4 regions of the Hyphomicrobium sp. GJ21 genome follow, and region 3 is predicted to be linked to each of the others. Evidence: predicted binding sites of a transcription regulator. Region 3 holds the regulator's gene; each other region holds the start of a gene.
What was found. The regulator PhoB, encoded in region 3, activates phosphate uptake and scavenging genes when phosphate is short. The targets are predictions, from matches to a motif close to TGTCATNNANCTGTCAT.

Region 1 (5,532 bases), 230 kb from region 3:
TGCGCGCGGGTCGTCGGTTCCGACGAGCACGCGGTCGGGATGCGTGAAGTCCTGGATCGCCGAACCTTCGCGCAGGAATTCCGGATTCGAGCACACCGCGACATCCGCATCAGGGCGTTTCGCCTTGAGTCGTCGTTCGATCTCGCGGCTTGTGCCGACCGGAACCGTCGACTTGGTCGTTATGACGGTGAAGCCGTCGAGATATTGCGCTGTCTCCTCGACCGCAGAGAAGACGTAGGAAAGGTCCGCATAGCCGTCGCCGCGCCGCATCGGCGTTCCAACCGCGAGAAAAACAACGTCGGCATTTGCGACAGATGTTTTGAGATCGTCCGTGAACACCAGCCGTCCGGCTTTGACGTTGCGCTCCATGAGCGCTTCCAGACCCGGCTCATAGATCGGAGATTGCCCGGCTTTGAGTGCGGCCAATCGGTTGGGGTCGTTATCGACGCAGTTTACGGTCCACCCGAAATCGGAAAAGCAGGCCGCCGAAACGAGCCCGACGTAACCCGCTCCGATCATGCAAATCTTCATAAAGGCTCCCCAGGGTGCGATAAATCTGTGCTGAAACAATGACTTGGCGACAGGCGGACGCCTTGCTGCACTGCCGTTTGTTTCGGGTGCGCGATTTGTTTCAGAACCGCCCCGAAAAGCAATCCACTTCTTCTTCTTTTACTTTACGAGGCCACTCGGCTTTCTTGCATCTGTCGGCGCGCCATTGCGTCGGCCGCGGTGATTTCGGAAGCGACTTGCGCCGCGTCATCAAACGCTAAGCCTCACGCACGCCGTGGGCTCCGCAGATGGAGACCGCTATGACTGACCTGATCAAAGATCCCCTGGCCAAGATACCGGGCGCATTCGCGCCGATGTCCTGTTGTTGTGGCTGCTGATCACGTTCCCGCAGTTCAACGCACTGACCCAACAACTTGATGACCAGAGGATGCTGGCGCAACCGCCGGCAACAGATGAACTCATGTCCAAATCGTATGTCATTGAAGTCGGCGACGACCAGGCCGGCGTGATCATTCGCGAAGATGGCGAGCGCGAATATCAGTTTCATGCGGCTCTTCGCAGCTATCACGCGCTCGAAGGCCGCCGTTTCGCAAACGCGCTTCTCGCGGAGCGTGCAGCCATCGCACACGCGGTCAGCCGTCGCCGGCGTCGTCACGCGTCAGCTGCACTGGAGGGCGCGTCGCTATGAGTGAACGCTACAGCTATTTCCAGAGGCTGCGCGGCCAGCCGAAGCGCATTAAAACGCGCGTTTCCCGCGAAGTTTACATTCTTTCGCGCCAGCAGAAGACTGAAACCGGGAACAACCAGGCGGTATGGGACCCACTGCCAGCGATCGCGGCCGTCGGACCGGAACCGGATTTCTGACACCTCCATTAAGCCACGCTTTGCACTCCTGGACTTGGCCGCTCGTTAGAGCGAGCAGAAACTTCAACCGGCGCACAACGCGCCGGTTTTTTCGTTCCGGCCTTTTCGTTTGAGCCTGTCCTGCGAAGTGACGTGCAACGGCTCGCGATCAGCCGCGTCTTTGGTGCCGTCGCTTGACATCCGGCGCGCCGATCGACGATGCAGCTATCTCAGCGTTCGGAGCGAGGGGCTCTCATGGGCGATCATTTCTGGCCTGCACTTTATCCCGGCATCATCGTTGGGCTCTTGTACGGCCTTTCCTTGCGTGGCTTCGCGAACATCGTGCTCGGCACAATCGGCGGCCTTATCGGCTCGGCGATTGCATACTGGGGCCTCGTCAACGCGGGTCTCAACGAAGGACTCCCTTCGGTCGCAGGCATGGTGGCGCTGGCGCTACTCGGCGCTTACGGAGCAACGTCACTCTACACGCGTCTCACGAACAGACCGCCGGCTGGCTGAGACGAAACCTCTTTCGCCGCGCTGCGTGCCAACTCGCGTTCCTGTCATGCACCCGTCGCCGATCCGTCGTCGAAATTTCATCAAATCCTGAAATTCAGCGATAGGCTTTGCGACGGAGGCACGATGGCCGGATTGGCGACGGCGGCATTGATCTTTTGCGCCCTGGCGACGGCAATACATCTCATTACCATCGCTCTCGCACTATTCCGCGTGCTCGCGCGCACAAAGCGCCGCGAACCGGAATCGACGCCGGTCAGCATCGTGCGGCCCGTCTGCGGTATCGACCATTTCGACGAGCTGACTCTGCGCTCGACATTCGAGCTTCAGAGCGATTCCTACGAAATCATCTTCTGCGCCGCGCGCGAAGGCGATGCGGCCGTGCCTCTGGTTCGCAAGCTGATCGCGCAACATCCGCACATTCCGGCGCGGCTGCTGATTGGCGACGATCGTCCAACGAGCAATCCAAAGCTGAACAACGTCGTCAAAGGCTGGGAAGCCGCGCGCCATCCTTGGATCGTGCTAGCCGACAACAATGTCCTGATGCCGCCTGACTATCTCGACGATATGTTCGCGGCTTTCGGACCCGGCGTCGGATTGGTGTGCTCGCCGCCGGTCGGCAGTCGTCCGATCGGTTTTCAAGCCGAGCTCGAATGCGCGTTCCTCAATACCTATCAGGCGCGATGGCAATCGGCGGCCGACGCAGTCGGCTTCGGCTTCGCGCAAGGAAAATCGATGCTCTGGCGGCGCGATATTCTGGACGCCGTTGGCGGCATCGAAGCGCTGGGCCGCGAAATCGCCGAAGACGCGGCGGCAACGAAGATCGTCCGCGCGCGCGGCTTGAGCGTGCGCCTCGTCGACCGGCCTTTCGAGCAGCCACTGGGCCCGCGCAAACTCCGTCAAGTGTGGGACCGGCAGGTGCGCTGGGCCCGCCTGCGGCGCGCGACGTTCCAGCTATTCTATGCGCCGGAGGTCTTCACCGGAAGCTTTTTTCCGATATTGGCAGGCGTCGCCGCCGCGGCGAATTTCGATGTCGATCCGCTCGTGGCTCTGACGGCTCTCGTTGGCGTCTGGTACGGAGCCGAAGCAGTGTTGGCATCCGTCGCAGGTTGGCATCTCCGCCTGATGTCGCCGCTGGCATGGATGACGCGAGACCTTCTGTTGCCGGTGCTTTGGCTCGAAGGCTGGTCGGGCGATACGTTCGTCTGGCGCGGAAACGACATGAGCGTCGCGAAGGGTCAAGAGATCTCGCAATCACCGAGCCATGCGCTGGCCGCCACTAGCGACCGCTGACGCCGCGCCGAGCCCGCACGCGACACAAGCGGCTCAACGCGATTGCATCGCCTTTCAATAAAACCCCGAGCATTAACGCATTTTGGCGCGGGCATGTGCAGGGCCGAGGAACCTTCGGGTTCAATCGGACATCCAAAGCTTGATCGTCGTCAATTGCTCGGATGCCTGGATTCAGCTGGCCGGGCCGGCGGCGGCATGATGCTGGTTGAGCGGCAGCTCAAACAAAAAAAATTGATCAGCTAATCGTAACGAACGGAGCGAATAATTATGTTGCGCGTTGTCCATCTCGCCGAACCAGTCACGGTACGTCTGTTGGATCGACTCTCCCCCTCGTTAGCCAACCCGCATCATAAGGAAGACCGTCATGAAGCCCGAATCCGCCAAAGCCCGGCGCAAGGCGCCTCTCGATACGCCTTCGATCTTCTCCGATAACGCGATCAAGGACATTGCCGGTGCGTTGACCATTCTTCTCGCCGACGTATTCGCAATCTACGTGAAGACGAAAAACTTCCACTGGCACATGTCCGGTCCGCACTTCCGCGACTATCACCTGATGCTCGACGAGCAGGGCACGCAGATTTTCAACATGACCGACGACATCGCCGAGCGCGCCCGCAAGATCGGCGGCACCACGCTCCGTTCGACCGGCCAGATCGCCAAGCTGCAGCGCGTCCTCGACAACGACGCCGATTACGTCACGCCTGAGGACATGTTGTCCGAATTGCGCGACGACAACATGCAGCTCGTCCGTTCGATGCAGGAAGTACACGACCTCTGCGACGAGCATAACGACGTGGCAACCACGAGCCTGCTCGAGAATTGGATCGACGAAACAGAGCGTCGCGTCTGGTTCCTGTTTGAAGCAACGCGGCAGGTGCCGAACGGCGCATAATACGACGACGGAGAATAGGCATGTCATCGAACGAGCAGCAACTTTCCGGCCCGGATTTCGCGCGCGGTGTTCCCGCATCGGACATCGTGGACGGCAAGATGCTGCTCGGTCACTTTGATGGCGAAGCTGTTCTGCTCGCGAAAACTGGCGCCGAAATATTCGCCGTCGGCGCCACGTGCACGCATTACAATGGGCCGCTCGCCGAGGGATTGTTGGTCGGCGACACGGTTCGCTGCCCCTGGCATCATGCGTGCTTCAGCCTGCGGACAGGAGAAGCGTTGCGCGCGCCCGCGCTCAACCCCGTATCCTGCTTCCGGATCGAGGAAAGCGGCGAAACAGTTTTCGTCCGCGAAAAGATCGAGAAATCACCAAAGCAGCAGGTCAAGCCCGACAGTCATGTTCGCTCGGTTGTGATTGTCGGGGGCGGAGCGGCAGGCAATGCGGGAGCAGAAATGCTGCGCCGGCAAGAGTTCAAAGGCACCGTTACGATCCTGAGCGCCGACGACGCGCTGCCCTACGACAGACCCAATCTTTCCAAGGACTATCTTGCGGGAAACGCCTCCGAGGATTGGATCCCACTCCGAACGCCGGACTTCTACAACGAACAGAAGATCGACGTACGGCTCAAAACGCGCGTCGTTGCGATCGATACCGTTGAGCGCGAGGTAACGCTCGCGGATGGAAGCCACGTAGCTTTCGACGCGCTATTGTTGGCGACAGGCGCGGCACCCGTTCGCCTCGATATCCCCGGCGCAGGGCTGCCGCACGTGCATTATCTTCGTACGCTGGATGATAGCCGCGCGCTGTTCGCCAAAACCAAAGATGCGAAGCGTGCCGTTGTCATAGGCGCGAGCTTCATCGGGCTTGAAACGGCCGCATCGCTCCGCGCGCGCGACATCGAAGTTCACGTCGTCGGCCCGCAGTCGCGCCCGCTCGAACGCGTTCTTGGCGCCGAACTCGGCGACATGATCCGTGCGATCCATGAAGAGCGCGGTGTCGTCTTCCATTTCGGAACGACGGCCGTGGCGATCGACGAAGACATGGTGACGTTGAAGTCAGGCGATCGGATTCCCGCTGATCTGGTCGTCGCGGGTATCGGCGTTCAGCCGGATACCGCACTCGCCAAGGCTGCTGGACTGACGATCGACAACGGCGTCGTCGTCGATCAGTATCTGCAAACGAGCGTGCCGGGCGTTTACGCAGCCGGTGATATCGCGCGCTGGCCCGACCCGCACAGCGGCGCGCCGATCCGCGTCGAACACTGGGTGGTGGCTGAACGTCAGGGGCAGACGGCCGCAATCAACATGCTTGGTGGTCGTCAGCCCTTCGATGCCGCGCCATTCTTCTGGAGTCAGCATTTCGACGTCACGGTATCTTACGTCGGCCATGCGGAAAAATGGGATAAGATCGAGATCGACGGCGACCCGTCATCCCGCGATTGCAAAGTCACGTATCTGAAAAGCGGCCGCACGCTCGCC
Region 2 (5,532 bases), 880 kb from region 3:
ACTTTTTCTCTAAATCCAAGAAGAAAGGGAAGACTAGATGTCGGAAGATATTCTGTCCAAGCTCAAGGAGTTACATCAGGGCGTTCAAGCGCGCATTGAGGCCACCTCGGACTGGAAGGCGATGAAAGCCGTCGAACGTGCGATCGGCGATCTGTCAGCCGCTCTGGCACCCGCGGAAGCTGCAATAGTCGAAGAGCAAGCGCCCGAGCAGGCCATTGCTGCGGCGGAAGCAGAAGCTCCCGCAGTCGAGGAGGCTGCGCCGCCTGCAGAGGAAGCGACGGCGGAAGCTGCTCCCGAAACCACCGTTGAAGAACCCGAAGCGGCCGCCGCAGAAGCAAAAGCCGAAGAAGCACCTGCGGAAGCCACAGCGGAAGCGGCGGCAGAGGAGACAGCATCCGAACAAGCAGCAGCTGACGAACCAGCGGTGGACGCGACCGCAGCGGATTCGGCGCCTGCTGAAGTTGCTGCGGAGGCAGCTGACGCCGAAGCGGTTTCCGATGCGGCTGCTGCTGAAACCGAGGCCGATCTGGTGTCCGAACCTGCTGCGGACGACACGGCATCTGCCGACTCGGCTGAAGCTGCTCCGATAGAGGCAGCGTCAGAGGAGGCAACGTCAACCGACGATGCACCAGCAGAAGCTTCAGCCGAAGCCGAAGCGCCAGTATCGGCGGAGCCCGCATCGGAAGCTGCACCGGAATCCGAGGCTGCTCCCGCCGAAGAGGCAGCGGCGGAATCGGATCAGCCTGCGGCCGAGCATTCGGCAGATGCCGACGCACCAGCCGTGTCCGAAATTCCTGCCGAGGACAAGGCTCTCGTCGCTGAGATCGTCGCCAATGGCGCCGGCACTCTGAAACCGGACGCACCCGCAGCAAATCCTTGATGCGCCGCATCTCGTCCTGACGCATCCGCTAGGAGCACGCAGAAAGCCCCATCCCGCGGGGCTTTCTTTCATGTCCATCGCGATTCATCGATCACATTTTATTTTCGGGACTTTTCAATCGCGGCTCTAGGAGCCAACCTAAAAGCACTCCGGGACGTCAACCAGAGAGAGGCAAAGCGATGGATGCCGTCGAAATTCAAGCGCACGCGCGACAGCTCTATGAAGCTCATGGCGCAAAAGCATTGGCTGAAGCTGCCCACAGAGTTCGTGAATTCGAAGAGCGCGGCGATAAGCGTCTCGTCGATGACTGGCGGAGAATTCAGTCGGCGCTGCAATTGATGCGCGGTCCGCACGTCAGCTGACGGATGCCACGCGTCGAATTCTTCAGCGACTGATCTTTGCCATCGCCGCGTAGCCGAACCGGCCTTGATGGAACGAGGATACTAAGCCGTGCCTCTCGGCCACGGCGCGCACGACGTCCTGTAAGTTTCTACGCGGCGTCACGCTGAAGTGCGCGAGCCACGCAAGCATCGCCTTGCGCGCGACGTTCGGCATCTCGTCCATCGTTCCGAAGTCGACGACGTGCAACGCGCCGCCCGGCGCAAGCGTTGCGGCTGCCCGATCGAGCACAGCTTGCCACGCGGGAATCATCGACACCGCATACGAAATAAAAATTCGATCGAACGACGAAAGGCCGAACAGTGCCTGCGGATCGAACGCCGTCGCGTCGGCTTGTGCAACTTTGATCCGGTTGCTCTCGCCGCTTTTCGCGATCGAGGCGCGCGCGGTTTTCAGCATCTCCTCCGAGACGTCGAGCCCGAAGAAGCGCGCGTTCTGATAACGCCGCGCCGCGCAGATCAGATTGCGCGCCGTCCCGCAGCCGACTTCGAGCACGGTTCCGTTCGCGGGCGGCATTAGGTCGGCGATCATCTGATCGCGTCCCAGAAGATAATGCCGCCGCGTCAGATCATAAATGAAGCGCTGGTGCCGATAGATGACATCCATGGCGCCGGCAGCGGTGTCCGACATCGGCGCTCCGTCAGTCGCGTTTCAGATAAAGGTGGAAACCGCCGTAGATCGCCGAGCGATCCTTCGCGTGAATGTCAGCGGAGCGCGCCGCATCGTACGTCCAGCGCTCGAGCAGCGCACTCGAAACGCGTCCCGGAAGAATGCTCGGCTCGCCAGCGGTGCGGAAAATGACCCGCGCACCCGGACGCGACGTGCGCGTGATCTCGCGCCACAGCGCGTTGAGCGTCGCATCGTCCATCCAGTCTTGCGCGTCGAGCAGGATATAGCGATCGAGGCTTTCGGCGGGTTCGTTCGACAGAAAGCGGATCATGTTGTCATGGACGACGGTCACGCGGTTCGTGCGCGTCTTGACTGCCAGGAAGTTTGCCTTGTCGAGATAAGGCGGGCAGGGGCCTTGTCCTTGCGGAGCGTAACGCCGCCCAAACGCCTGCCAGGCGAAATAATTGTCCTTGAGATCGAAGCCCGTCGCGAGGCGCTGGGCACGTTCCTTCAGAACCTCCGACATCGGCCGCGCGCCGTTGTCCGACAGCGCATCGTACTGCACGGGCGGGATGCCGAGCCCGAACAGAGAAGCCCGGTTGGACGTGATCCAGCGCAGCAGCGGATGGTCGAACGCCGGCCCGATCTCGCGATCGAAAATCTCGCGCTGCTCGTCGATCGTTTGTGCGTCTAGAATGCGCTTCGGATTGGCTCCGAGCATGCGCGCCATGACGTGTCCGCTCGTGATGAAGCGGCCGAGCAGTCCATAGCGGTAGAAATTGCGCGCGAACCGCGAGATCCGCCGCCGTCCGCTGATGTCGCGGCCGTCCCAATAGGCGCGCGTCTCGGCATCGAGATGCTGCGCGATCAGATCGCGATAGAGATGCACGTTACGGCGATCGTCGGCGGAGCCGAAAAAGCGATAGAACGTTGCGTGGTTCGGAAGGTGCTGGGCGGCGGCGAGCTTCAGCTTCAAAAGCGCGATATGCGTCTCGTTGAGATCGATCGCGATGATGCGAGCCGGGTTTCCAGTCAGATAGCTCATCACGTTGCAGCCGCCGGACGCGATCGTCATCACGCGGCTTTGCGGCGTGAATTCCAGCGCTTCCATGTCCGCGCGTGGGTCTTCCCAGATCTGCGGATAGACCATCGAGCGAAAAGCGAATGTGAAGGTTCGTTCGAGAAAGCCTGCCGCGCTCAACGCGCGGTTATGGTGCACAGCCTCGCTGAGCAGGTCGACGCTGGTCGGTTCGAAGACTTTCGCGGATACGTTCACACACGATCTCCCTGATCGCCGCTTTCGCTACGGCGTTTGAATTCTTAAGCGGCTTCGATCAGCCAACGCCCTGACGCGGCCTGCGTCGCGCGCTGACCGATGTGCTCTTTCCATCGGATGATTTCGAATTGGCCGTCGAAGCGCTCGCCGATCGCGGTGCAGCTTTCGACCCAATCCCCGCAATTGAGATAATGAATGCCGTCGATCATGCGATTGTTGGCATGATGGATGTGGCCGCAGATGAGGCCATCGGCCTCTCGGCGCCGCGCTTCGGAAGCGAGCGCATCCTCGAATTCGCCGATGAAGTTGACGGCGCTTTTGACCTTGAGTTTCAGGAACGCCGACAGCGACCAATGCCCAAGGCCCAGCATGCGCCGCGCGTAATTCAACGGCACGTTCAAGGCCAGCGCCGCATCGTAGGAACGGTCGCCGAGGAACGCGAGCCAGCGTGCGTAACGCACCACGACATCGAATTCATCGCCGTGCAGAACGAGGTAGCGCTTGCCGTTGGCGCCTTCGTGAATGGCGTCGCGGCGAAGTTCGACGCCGCCGAAGTTCATGCCCGCGTAGTCGCGCAGCCCGTCGTCGTGATTACCGGGAATGAAGACGACGCGCGTTCCCTTGCGCGCCTTGCGCAGAAGCTTTTGCAGAACGTCGTTGTGACTTTGCGGCCAGTGCGGTCCGCGACGGACTTTCCAGAAGTCGACGATGTCGCCGACGAGGTAAAGCTGCTCGCTTTCGACGTAGCGTAGAAAATCGAGAAGGGCTGGCGCTTGCGAATTGCGCATTCCGAGATGGACATCGGAAAGGAATACGGCGCGGTAATTCAGTTCCCCGGATGCGGTCGCGGCGCTCAAGTTCGGCCCCCAATCGCCAAGCTTTTCATGCCAAGCGAAGGACGGGATTCATGTTACACGCGTATGACGGCAGCCTGCGACGCGTCGCGAGGGCAGCGGTTAATTTCGCTCAGATGTGGCGGCGCGACTTAAAATTCAATGCGCTGGAAAATGTGTTCCCAGACGAACAGGAGCGCCGTGTCGACTACGCCAACCATCAGAAATGCGAGAGAGATCGGGTAGGTCGACGATTCAGGCAGACCGAGTTCAGTTCCTCGGGTGGCGACGGCGAGAGCCGCAGTGAGACTGAAAAGTGCGAGAATTGCGAAAACGACTTGAACGAATTTTAGCGAGCGAGCACGTTCGTGACGAAAATTATCCATCCGGGCATTCCCCTCGACGCGATACAAACGAAACCCCGGGGTGGGACCATAAACACGGTGCTGAGCAGTTTGAAGTAAAATTTAATGCTTTGTTAATGAACTTCGTTTGTCGCGAAAGCTTCAAACTTTTCTAATTGCAAGGCGCGATCGGTCGGAAAAGCCGCCGCAATCCACCACGCCTCGAACGCCCTCAGTATTTCGCCGACGGCCGGGCCCGCTGGTATCCCGAGAGCGAGAACGTCGCTGCCGCTGAAGGGCAACTTTGGCGGGCTCCAGCGGTCCGCCAGAAGCGCGCGCTTGCGCCAGGCAGCCTCAGTGGCGGAAGCATTCGATCGCGCCCACGCGACGACCACGGCCCGTCTAAAGGCCTCCGTGCCGAGACGGTAGAGCGCGGCACAGGCAGCGGCTTCGGGCTGCGCGGGATCGAGACCCGGATCGACGCTTGCCGCGGACCGGAGTGCAGACGCTTCGTTATTGGAAAGGCGGAGCCTCCGCGCCAGCCCATCGACATCGCCCGGGCCTGAAACGGCGAGCGCCGCCAGTCCGCAGATCACGTCCGGCGGTTGACCGAGGCCGGCCTCGATTGCCTGCAGCCGCGCCAGCCGCTCGGGATGCAAGGTGCCGGGAAGCACGAGCGCCAGAATTCCGCTCTCGTGCATAGTCCGAACGACCTCAGCGGCGTAGGGCGCCGCGAGCAGCTTCAGGAACTCCGAGCGAACGCGTTCGGCGGCGAGCTTGCTCAGGCCTTGCTTGAGCTTGATCGCGGCCGCCAGACCGTCGGCGTCGAGGTGGCCTTTGCCGTATTCGGCGCTGAAGCGAAAGAACCGCAGGATGCGCAGGTAGTCTTCACGAATGCGTGCTTCGCCATCGCCGATGAAGCGCACGCGCCGCCTGCGAAGGTCGGCAATCCCGCCCATCGGATCGTAGATCGTCCCATCCGGCCCGCAATAAAGCGCGTTGATCGTAAAGTCCCGTCGCTGCGCATCCTCGTCCCACGACTGGGTGAATGCGACGGTCGCATGGCGTCCGTCGGTTTCGATATCGCGCCGAAGCGTCGTGACCTCAAATCCAACGCCCTCGGAAACGAGCGTCACCGTGCCGTGCTCGATGCCTGTCGGATGCGCGCCGAGACCCGCGCGACGCGCAAGC
Region 3 (5,532 bases):
CACCAGGGGTGCGACAGTTTAGTCAAATAGAGGAAAGATCGTGCGCTCTCAAGCACTTCGCAGCGAATTGCGGGATGCGCGCTCGGTGTAAGCTCAAGGCGCCGAGGCGATCAGATACTTGATCGAATGAAAGAAGTTCTCAGGCCCCATGTATCCTGAGATCCGCCCGACTTCATGCTGCGACTTCACAATCACGAATGTCGGGACGACATCGACGGTCGACTTCAGATCGAGACGGGCGGTTTCGATGTCGTTGACGTCGAGGAAGCGCACCGGCGCGTCCTTGCCCTGCTTGGAGGCTTCGTAGGCCGGAAGCACGTCGCGTCTGAAGAGCCTGCAGTAAATGCAGCCATCGGCTTCGACGACGACCAATTCGAAATCGACGTTCGACGGCGTGCTGGCGATGTCGAGGTCGGCGCGTGATGCTCCGAGAGGCAGGCTCATCAGGAGCGCAAAGAAAAAGCCAACGAGTAATCTGCGCATGGCGTAATCCGTTGTACGAACCGCGATGCTTCAAATTTAAATCTAATCGGGCCGGGCGACGGCAAAAATTAAAGAGCTAGTTAATCGCTGTCTCAAAATGAAACGGCAGCGATTTTCGTGGTCCGGCCATAGAGGAATAAGCGTGACGTGGCGCGCTGGTTTCCTCGGCAACTATGATTTCTTGCAGTTGAGCGCCACGGTTTTGTAGGAGCCAAATCCGATAGCGGCCCCGCCGAACTGCTGCGCGATCGCGTCGCCGAGCTTTTGCGATTGCGCGTCGGTCTTTTCAGCTTCGGGGTCGATCAGCGTCGCGCTGCATCCTGCGGGAGCGGCCGCGAGCTTCACCGCATCGGTCGCTTCCGGCTCGAAGGCGATGAAATAGGACGGATCGAAAACGGCGATCGTCAGACCCTGTGCATCGGAGAACACGGGCTTCACGAGCGACAGGTGGAAGTGAAGCTTCAAAACCTTGTTCGTGTATTCGAGACGGGCATTCTCGGGTGGTGAAAACTGCAGCGTCTCGCTGCCGAGCTTTGCGACGGTGAAATAGTTGAAGTCTTTGAGGCCATCCATGTTGACCTTCAACAGCGGCTCAAGCTCTGCCTGATCGTATTTGCCGTCGTTGTTGGTATCGAGACCTTCGAGCGCCATGACCGCGTAAGCGTCGTCGAACGACCAGATATGGTCGACGCCGGTGACCATGCCCTTATCGTATTCGACGGTCATCTCGTAAGTGATCCACATATGCGGATGAGCCGACGCCGCTGCCGGCAGTATCAGCCAGGCTGCGAGAGCGAAAAGCACGCTGATCCGTTTATTGCTTAAAATCACTCGCCGACCTCGTATCCTGCCGCAACGTGACGACGCTTCGGCGCCGCCCTTTACCGTCGCATTGCGAACGTGGCGACAATGCGACACCGGGATCAATCATCAGCCGATGGTGTGCACGTGTTTTGGCTTGTGGGCGTTTTATTCGGCTTGTTATATTATACGATGTTTATAGCATTCGACAGGGTTTCGATGGCAAAATTCAGTCCCGCGCGCGTCGGAGCCGGCTTCATACTGCTGGCAGCCGTCTTTTCCGGCGCCGGAGCGGCCGCGGAGACGCCGAAGGTCGTCGTCACCATCAAACCGATCCATGCGCTTGTCAGCGAGGTCATGGCGGGTGTCGGCGTGCCGGTGCTGCTCGTTGACGGCGCGGCGTCGCCGCACACGTTTACGCTCAGACCCTCAACGGCGCGCGCGATCAACGATGCCGATATTTTCATCCGTACGTCAGACGGACTGGAACCCTTCACGCATAAGATCGTGGAAACTCTGCCGCCGAGCGTCAACGTGGTGACGCTCGCGGACGCGCCTGGCATTACGCTGCTGGATCAACGGCGCGGCGGAACGTTCGAGCCGCACGTCCATATGCACGCGATCGACGAAGAGCACGCGGACGTCAAAGCACATGACGGTCACGATGATGAGGAGGGTGGCAAGGACGGTCATATCTGGCTCGATCCGCGCAACGCCAAGGCGATCGTGGCGAGTGTGACGCATGCGCTTTCGGCGCGTTATCCGGAGCATGCCGCCAGGCTCGCCGCCAACGCCGCGGCGCTCGATCGGCGTCTCGATGCGTTGAACCAGGACATCACGACAGAGCTCAGTCGCGCGCGGGATAAACCCTTCATCGTGTTTCACGATGCGACGCAGTACTTCGAGCATCGCTACGGGCTGAACGCCGTCGGTTCGATCACCGTCAGCCCGGACATTCCGCCAAGCGCGCGGCGTCTGACGGAAGTTCGGCGCAAGATCGTCTCGCTCGGTGCCGTCTGCGTGTTCAGCGAGCCGGACTTCCAGCCGAAGCTCATCAGCGCTGTGACGGAAGCAACAAAGGCGCGTTCGGGAACGCTCGACGCCGAAGGGCTGATGCTGACGCCTGGCCCCGATCTCTATTTCGATCTGATGCATGGGCTGGCGCGCAATATCGCGCGCTGCCTCGACGCGGAAAGCTGACGCTGCTGGCGGCGCGGCGTCAGACCGGCGCTTCGGCCTCGCGGCCGTCGAAGACGTAACCCGCGCCGCGAACCGTGCGGATCGGATCACTTTCGTTGCCGCGGATCAGCGATTTCCTCAAACGTCCGATGTGGACGTCGACCGTGCGCTCGTCGACTTCGGACGACTGGCCCCAGACGCGGTCGAGAAGCTGATTTCGCGAGAGTACCCGGCGCGGGCTCTCCATGAAGACTTCGAGCATCCGGTATTCGGTGGGGCCGAGGCGAACTTCGCGTGCGCCGCGGGTGACCTTGTGGGCGCCGCGATCCATGACGATTTCGCCGGAGACGAGGATGTCGCTCATGCGCTCGGGAGCGGCACGGCGAAGAAGCGCCTTGATCCGCGCCATCAGCTCCTGAACCGAGAAAGGCTTGGTGACATAGTCGTCGGCGCCGGTCGTCAGTCCGCGCACACGGTCGGCTTCCTCGCCGCGCGCCGTCAGTAGGATGATCGGCAGGTTCTGCGTCTCGGTGCGATTGCGAAGTCTCCGGCACAACTCGATGCCGGAGATTTTCGGAATCATCCAATCGAGAATCGCGAGGTCGTAGCTCTGTTCCGCCAAGAGCAGTTCGGCTTCCTCGCCGTCGGCTGCGTGCACGACGTCGTAGCCTTCGGATTGGAGATTGTACTTCAGAAGCTCAACGAGCGGTGCTTCGTCTTCGACGACGATGATCTTGGCGGCCATGATATTACGCCTTGGTTCCTTCGATTATTCGCGAGGCGTGATCAGGGTCGACGACGTGCGGTCGCCCTTCGGACGGTCATCGGCGATCGGAACGCCGTGGACGAGGTAATGAATGTTCTCGGCAATGTTGGTGGTGTGATCGCCGATGCGCTCGATGTTCTTGGCGCCGAACAGGAAATGCGTGCACAGGCCGATGTTGCGCGGATCTTCCATCATGTAGGTCAGAAGCTCGCGGAACAGCGAATTATACATCGCGTCGACCTGCTCATCGCTCAGCCAGACCTTCATCGCCTTATCGGCATCGAGGGTGGCGAGCGCGTCGAGAACGTCGCGCAGCTGAGCCTGCACCATTTCCGTCATGTGGCGCATGCCGGTCATCAACGGCTTCGGATAGGCTTCGGAAGCAACGGCCAGCGCGCGCTTGGCGATATTCTTGGCGAGGTCGCCGATGCGCTCGAGGTCGCCCGCGATCTTGAGGACCGTCATGATGTGGCGAAGATCGTTCGCGAGCGGCTGGCGGCGGGCGATCATCAGGATGACCTGCTCCTGCACCTCGCGCTCGAGCTGGTCGAGCATCGCGTCACTCGAAACAGCCGTTTCGGCGAGGTTCGGGTCGCGGCGTTCGAGGGCGTCCATCGCCTGGACGAGAAGCTTTTCTGCGTAGCCGCCCATCTGGGCGATGCGGCGGTCGAGCAGCTTCAGTTCGTCTTCGTATGACTTGACGGTGTGTTCGTTCATCTAAGTCGGTCCTAAAATTCGTTGGCCTCTGGAAGCGGTCACTAGCCGAAGCGGCCGGTGATGTAGTCCTGCGTCCGGGTGTCCGTGGGATTGGTGAACAGCTTTTTCGTATCGCCGAACTCGACCAGTTCGCCGAGATACATGAATGCGGTTTTCTGCGAGACGCGGGCCGCCTGCTGCATGTTGTGCGTAACGATCGCGATCGTGAACTCGTTCTTCAACTCATCGATCAATTCTTCGATGCGTGCCGTGGAGATCGGATCGAGCGCCGAGCACGGTTCGTCGAACAGAATGACTTCAGGACGGATCGCGACGGTGCGCGCGATGCAAAGGCGCTGCTGTTGGCCGCCGGAAAGGCTCAGGCCGCTGCTGTGCAGCTTGTCCTTCACTTCTTTCCAGAGAGCGGCTTTTTCGAGCGCGCTTTCGACGCGGGCGTCGATCTCGGATTTCGGCAAGCGCTCGTAAAGGCGGACGCCGAAGGCGATGTTTTCATAGATCGACATCGGGAACGGCGTCGGCTTCTGGAACACCATGCCGATGCGCGAGCGAAGAAGGTTCAGGTCCTGGCGCGGATTGAGAATGTTCTCGCCATCGAACAGGACTTCGCCTTCGGCGCGCTGGTTCGGATAGAGATCGTACATCCGATTGAGAACGCGCAGCAGTGTGGACTTGCCGCAACCGGACGGTCCGATGAACGCCGTCACCTCACGCTCGTAGAGCGGCATGGAGATCGACTTCAGGGCCAGGGACGACCCGTAGAAGAACTTCAGATCGCGGACGGAAATCTTTTCCGTAAGCGCGGAGTCCACGTCCTTGGACATGACATTCATTGTGGGGACCTCGAAGAACCTAGCCAACGTGCGAGAATACTCATTGTCAGAACCGCGACTGTGATCAGAAGCGCGCCTGTCCAGGCGAGACGCTGCCAATCTTCGTAGGGGCTCAGAGCGTATTGGAAGATGACCACCGGCAAGCTCGCAATCGGAGCATTGAGGTTGGTGGACCAGAACTGGTTGTTCAGCGATGTGAACAACAGCGGTGCGGTTTCGCCGCTGATGCGGGCGATCGCGAGCAGCACGCCCGTGATCATGCCGGCGCGCGCCGCCTTATAGGCAACTTTCCGAATGACCAGCGACTGCGGGAGACCGAGAGCGGACGACGCTTCGCGGAGCGTGTTCGGAACCAGCAGCAGCATGTTCTCGGTCGTGCGGACGACCGTCGGGATGACGAGCGCGGCGAGGGCGGCAGAGCCGGCGATCGCCGAGAAGTGTCCCATCGGGCGCACCAGCAATTCGTAAACGAAGAGGCCCGTCACGATCGACGGCGCGCTCAGCAGAATGTCGTTGATGAAGCGCACGAACGACGTGACTTTGCTGTAGCGTCCGTATTCGGCCATGTAGGTGCCGGCGAGAATGCCGATCGGAGTTCCGATCAGGACGCCGATGACCGTCATGATGAGGCTGCCGACGATGGCGTTCAGAAGGCCGCCGTCGCTGCCTGGCGGCGGGGTCATCTCGGTGAAGACATTGATGCCGAGCCCGGCGAAGCCTTTGTAGAGCAGCGTCGCAAGGATGATGCCGAGGATC
Region 4 (5,532 bases), on a different contig from region 3:
TCCGCAAGCAGCGGCGCTTTGACGAATTTCCCGTCGACCGCCGTAAACCCGAACTTCGCGAACTTGTCGGTATCTTCTCCCGAGCATGTGCCAACGCCCACGACCCGATCGAGCAGGTCAACGGTGGGAATGGCGATCACACACTCTTTGGTCTTTCGCAGAGCAGCAAAAGAATAGTTCCAGCTGCCGGTCGTCAGCGCAAACTTGGGCGTAAAATCCATCACCATCGTCCAGGAGATGGTCATGATGTTGTTTTTACCGCGATCCCGCGTCGTGACGAGCACAACCGGGCCCGGCTCGATCAACGTGAAGGCCCGGCTCAACTTCATTTCCTCCATGCCAGACCTTCTCCCAGAACCTCCATAGTCATCTTCGCCATCTCAGCTGCCGCCAACCAATAAGGCTCCTTGCAACCGTTACGACAAAGGCCTCAATCGCGCCCGGGTTCCGCCTCGTCGAGTTTCTCCCGCCGTTGCCGCTTACCGACGAAGTCCTGCAATCGCCGACGGGCAGCGGCAAAAGCGTCGGAAATGACGACTTGGATATCCTCGTGTCTGCCGGTGTCCGTCGTGTTGTGGGTGATCGCGATATCTTCGGCACCCGGCACCGAGAGAAGCAGCCGAACGCTGTAATTGTCGCCTTTGTGATGGCGCCGCTGCTCGCGGGCGACGACAACGCGAGCCGCTGTCAGACGCCCACAGAACTGCTCGAGCTTCTCAAGCTGTTCGCGAACGCGATGCTCGATGGCACCGCTATGTTCGAGATGCTCGAAACTGATTTGGACTGGCGTCTGCATGTTTCACCTGCACTTGCTTCGCTTGATTAGCTAACATGCGAAATTGAAGAACAACGCCCGGCGCAAGCATTGACAAGTATCAATAAAATAAGCCGCGCTTGACACTGCCGTTACCCGCACTAGCGCGCGGAAGTTCCTCTCGCGATCGCTCGCATGACACGGGCTGCGATTTCCGAAGGCTCCCCGAGCGCGGCTATTTCGATCCAGCTCGTCGGCTCTCGCTGACGCATCGCCTGCAATCGCACGACTTCGGTTGTCGCGTCGGAAACGTCATTGCGCCTCGCATCGACACGCTCGAGAAGAACGTCCGTCGGCGCATCGAGCCAGATGCCGGTGAACGAAACGCCTTCTTTGCGCGCACAATCTGCGATGCGCACGCGGTCTTCCTCGCGATCAAACACCGCTTCCGCAACGACCGAATGCCCAGTCGCGACTATGGCTGCGGCTTCGCTCAACTGGGTTGCGTAGACTTTTTCCGATATTTCGCTGCGATAGGCCTCAGGCGGCAATCTGGTCTCGGCTGAAACTTGGAACATCCGCTTGCGAATGCGATCGCTCGCAAGCACGCGGGCGCCCGGTGCATTGCCGATGCGATCGGCGATCATCGCAGCGATTGTGGATTTTCCCGTTCCACTCAAACCACCAATTGCGAAGAGACGCGCGGACTGCGGCTCAAGCAAACTCCCTGCGAGTTCAAAATACCGTCTCGCCTGCGCCGCAACACCCTCATCGTTCAAGCCCTGGCCTTGGCATTGCGTCGCCAGAACGTGCGCGCGGATCGAAGCCCTGACCGCCATGAAGAACGGCAGCAGCGCAATGCCGTCGTCCTCATCCGCATGATCGAAGTATCGGTTGAAAACCAGGTTAGCTGCTGAGCTTTCACCGATATGCCAAAGATCCATCAGCAGAAAAGCCAAGTCATACAAGACGTCGATCGTCGCCATAGCATCGTTGAATTCAATACAATCGAAGAGCGTTGGCGTGTTGTCGACGAGGCAGATATTGCCGAGATGCAGGTCGCCGTGACAGCGCCGAACCTTTCCCGCCGCCCCACGACGATCGAGAAGTTCGCGATGGCGATCGAGCGTGGCGTCTAACGCGGAATTGAGCCCGACAACGTTCTCCCTTCGGAAAACATCTGTCGTCGCGAAGGCCGCAGCATTGAGCGCGAGCACATCGGCCATGATGGCGGCCCCGGAATTGCCTCGGCTGACTTCGGCCACGGCGTGAAAGCGCGCAATCGCGTTCGCAGTCTCGGTCAACAGCGAAGGCGTCAGCATGCGCCTCTTCGCCATCCGCTCAAATGACATGTTCTCGTCGAAACGCAGCATCTCGACCACAGCATCGAGAAGAGGACCATTCCCATCGAGCGCGAGAGAGCCATCCGGCTCGGCCGTGATGCGGCGAACACCGAGATAGATCGCCGGAGCGGTTCTTCGATTGAGTTCCACTTCCCGCTGACACGCGGCAAGACGAAGCTCCGCTGTCGAAAAGTCTACGTAAGGCAGCTTGACGGCGCGCTTCAGTTTGAACGCGCGCGGACCGATTAACAGAACAATAGAGATATGCGTCCTGATGATCGCAACATCCGACTCCACCGTGCCCTTCGGCCGCGTATTGCGCAGAAAATCGACGATAGCGGTCTGGTCATGATCGAGCACCATGCGCATCTGTTTCCTTCCATTCGCGGCGCGGAGCCAGCTCGAATTGAGGTATGGGCCGGCGAACAGCAACGCGTTCGACATGCGGATGCGATCTCCCGCACATCCAATCTCGTAAGCCAGCACGCTATAGCAACACCCGGCGCCAAGCGATGAGCACAGGATTCGCGCGGCGTTTGGAAGCGCGCCTCCTCGCAGATCCAGCCTCTTTGCCGCTGAGTCCTGTCGCGAATCCGTCAAGGGAGGCCTCTAGGCTGGTGTCCCCGAACAGACGTGTCAGGATAAGCCATGAGCGCCGACGAACGACGTGAATCGCCTTTTGCAGCCAGCATGCTGGAGCACGCCGACGCCCCGCCGCGCAACACGTCCGGCAACCCGACTATGGGCGAGATTATCAGCCGGCGCTTTTCGCGGCGTGAAATTCTGCTGGGTGCGCTCGCGGTATCGGCGATCTCGACGACGATCGGCGCGAAAGCATTGGCCGCCGCTGAAGCCACCCAAGCGGAGACCAGCCAGTCCGCGTTTCACTTCATTGAAGTCGAAGCCGGAGTCGACGCGCATCATCATGTCGCCGAAGGCTACGACGCCGATGTTCTCCTTCGCTGGGGCGACGCGCTTTTTCCGGACTCGCCAAGCTTCGACCCGGCGCAGCAAACGCCTGAAGCACAGGCCCGGCAGTTCGGCTACAACAACGATTTCGTCGGCTATCTGCCGATGCCCGACGCGGCCGATCCGTCATCGCACGGCGTGCTGTTCGTCAATCACGAATACACCAATCCGCATCTGATGTTTCCCGGCATCGTCGAGATCAAAGACGGCAAGCTCAGCATGCACGCCGCGACGCCCGAGCGCTTCAGCATCGAAGCGATGGCGCACGGCGCGACGATCGCAGAGATCCGAAAGATCGACGGCAAATGGGCTTTGATAAAAGACTCTCCCCTTAACCGGCGCGTCACATCCGCGACGGAAATCCATCTCTCCGGACCGGTGTCCGGTACGGATCGCGTCAAGACAAACGCTGATCCAAGCGGACACAAAGTCCTCGGCACACTCAACAATTGCTCCGGCGCGATGACGCCTTGGGGAACCTTCGTCTCGGGCGAAGAAAACATTCACGGCTACTTCTCCGGCGCGCTGCCGGAGGGCCACCGCGAAACGGCGAACTATCAGCGCCTCTCCATTCCATCGGCGCCTTATGCCTGGGGCCGCTTCGAAGATCGGTTCGATCTTTCCAAAGAGCCGAACGAGGCCAACCGTTTCGGCTGGGTCGTCGAAGTCGATCCGTTCGACCCACAGTCCGTTCCGAAAAAGCGCACCGCTCTCGGCCGTTTCAAACACGAAGGCGCGGATAACGTCGTTGCAAAAGACGGCCGCGTCGCGGTTTACCTCGGCGACGACGAGCGCTTCGATTACGTCTACAAGTTCGTTACCGCAGGCCGCTTCGATCCGACGAACCGCGCGGCGAACATGGAACTGCTCGACGCGGGCACGCTGCATGTCGCGAAATTCTCGGCCGACGGATCGGTTCTCTGGCTACCGCTTGTTTTCGGGCAAGGACCGCTCACCGAAGCTAACGGTTTCAGCAATCAGGCCGACATCCTGATCGAGACGCGCCGCGCGGCGGACCTTGTCGGCGCTACCAAAATGGATCGCCCCGAGGACATCACGCCCCACGCCGCGACCGGGCGCGTCTACATCATGCTGACCAACAACACGAAGCGAAAGCCGGAAGAGGTCGACGCCGCGAACCCGCGCGCCGAAAATGCCTTCGGGCATATCATCGAAATCATCGAAGATGGCGGCGACCACGCAGCAACGCACGGCCGCTGGGAAATTCTGCTCAAGTGCGGAGATCCGTCCGTCGCGGCGGTCGGAGCGACATTCTCCACCGAGACGAGCAAAAATGGTTGGTTCGGTATGCCGGACAACGCAGTCGTCGATTCCGCAGGACGGTTGTGGGTCGCAACCGATGGCAACGATGCCAAGGCGACCGGCCGCGCCGACGGACTTTGGGCCGTCGACACCGACGGACCATCACGCGCCACGTCGAAGCTCTTCTTCCGCGTGCCGCACGGCGCCGAAATGTGCGGCCCTTGCTTCACACCCGACGACACGACGGCGTTCGTCGCCGTTCAGCATCCCGCTGATGACGGACCGGATTGGCCTGAGTTCGGCCGCTATTCGTATTACGAAGATCTTTCGACGCGCTGGCCGGACTTCAAACCCGACATGCCGGCGCGTCCGTCCGTCGTCGCCATCACGCGCAAGGGCGGCGGCAAGATCGGAACATGATGGGAAGCCGCGCCGACAACGCCAGGCCGATGCCTGAGCGACAACGACGCTTTGCTAGGTGGCCGAAGCTTTCAAGCGATCGACGCCGCGCTCCCAGTTCAGCGCCTGGAGCACGATCTCATCGAGATTGTCATGCTGAGGCGTCCATCCGAGCGCGTCGCGAACCTTGGACGATGCCGCAACGATCGCCGCCGGATCGCCGGCCCGGCGCGGCGACAGCACGACTTTGAAATCGTTCCCCGAGGCGCGCTTCACCGCCGCGATGACCTCGTGCACCGAATACCCCTTCGAATATCCGCAATTAAAAATCTCCGACGCCCCGCCGCTGCGCAGATATTTCAGTGCCGCCCGATGAGCGGCCGCCAGATCATTCACCTGAATGTAGTCGCGAACGCACGTTCCATCGGACGTCGGGTAATCGGTCCCGAAGACTTCCATCTGGCCGCGCTTGCCGACCGCAGTCTCGCACGCGACCTTGATCAGATGCGTCGCTTTCGGCGTCGACTGTCCCGAGCGGCCTTTGTAATCGGCGCCCGCGACGTTGAAATAGCGCAGCGCGACGAAGCGAAAATCGTGCGCACGCGACGTATCCGCGAGCATGATTTCTGTCATCAGCTTCGACGATCCGTAAGGCGACATCGGCGACAGCGCCGCCGTTTCCGTGACAGGATTTTCCTTGGGATTGCCATAGACGGCGGCCGTCGACGAGAAGATGAAATTTTTGACGCCGCATTCCACGGCCGTCGCAATCAGCCCGCGCGACTTGACCGTATTGTTCAGATA

Region 1: a site for PhoB is predicted at 1,915-1,931, ahead of HYPGJ_RS13395 (ceramide glucosyltransferase). Genes of this name have one in related genera too.
Region 2: a site for PhoB is predicted at 4,074-4,090, ahead of HYPGJ_RS16545 (UDP-2,3-diacylglucosamine diphosphatase). Genes of this name have one in related genera too.
Region 4: a site for PhoB is predicted at 2,681-2,697, ahead of HYPGJ_RS02955 (PhoX family phosphatase). Genes of this name have one in related genera too.

Annotation. Positions count from the first base shown of each region.
Region 1 is NZ_CDHO01000003.1:1,071,354-1,076,885, forward strand. Features, by position in the region: gene HYPGJ_RS13375 (UDP-glucose/GDP-mannose dehydrogenase family protein) at 1-531, opposite strand, end outside; gene HYPGJ_RS13380 (hypothetical protein) at 875-1,198, shown strand; gene HYPGJ_RS13385 (hypothetical protein) at 1,195-1,374, shown strand; gene HYPGJ_RS13390 (hypothetical protein) at 1,609-1,872, shown strand; gene HYPGJ_RS13395 (ceramide glucosyltransferase) at 1,996-3,162, shown strand; gene HYPGJ_RS13400 (DNA starvation/stationary phase protection protein) at 3,527-4,054, shown strand; gene HYPGJ_RS13405 (apoptosis inducing factor family protein) at 4,075-5,532, shown strand, end outside.
Region 2 is NZ_CDHO01000003.1:1,722,618-1,728,149, forward strand. Features, by position in the region: gene HYPGJ_RS16525 (hypothetical protein) at 38-880, shown strand; gene HYPGJ_RS16530 (hypothetical protein) at 1,060-1,242, shown strand; gene HYPGJ_RS16535 (class I SAM-dependent methyltransferase) at 1,265-1,909, opposite strand; gene HYPGJ_RS16540 (DUF3419 family protein) at 1,920-3,164, opposite strand; gene HYPGJ_RS16545 (UDP-2,3-diacylglucosamine diphosphatase) at 3,209-4,021, opposite strand; gene HYPGJ_RS16550 (hypothetical protein) at 4,150-4,383, opposite strand; gene HYPGJ_RS16555 (CCA tRNA nucleotidyltransferase) at 4,476-5,532, opposite strand, start outside.
Region 3 is NZ_CDHO01000003.1:839,253-844,784, reverse strand. Features, by position in the region: gene HYPGJ_RS12350 (thioredoxin fold domain-containing protein) at 94-483, opposite strand; gene HYPGJ_RS12345 (DUF1007 family protein) at 655-1,314, opposite strand; gene HYPGJ_RS12340 (zinc ABC transporter substrate-binding protein) at 1,504-2,484, shown strand; gene phoB (phosphate regulon transcriptional regulator PhoB) at 2,504-3,208, opposite strand; gene phoU (phosphate signaling complex protein PhoU) at 3,233-3,946, opposite strand; gene pstB (phosphate ABC transporter ATP-binding protein PstB) at 3,988-4,776, opposite strand; gene pstA (phosphate ABC transporter permease PstA) at 4,773-5,532, opposite strand, start outside.
Region 4 is NZ_CDHO01000001.1:625,673-631,204, reverse strand. Features, by position in the region: gene HYPGJ_RS02970 (flavin reductase family protein) at 1-338, opposite strand, end outside; gene HYPGJ_RS18625 (HPF/RaiA family ribosome-associated protein) at 431-796, opposite strand; gene HYPGJ_RS02960 (bifunctional aminoglycoside phosphotransferase/ATP-binding protein) at 916-2,541, opposite strand; gene HYPGJ_RS02955 (PhoX family phosphatase) at 2,746-4,749, shown strand; gene galE (UDP-glucose 4-epimerase GalE) at 4,804-5,532, opposite strand, start outside.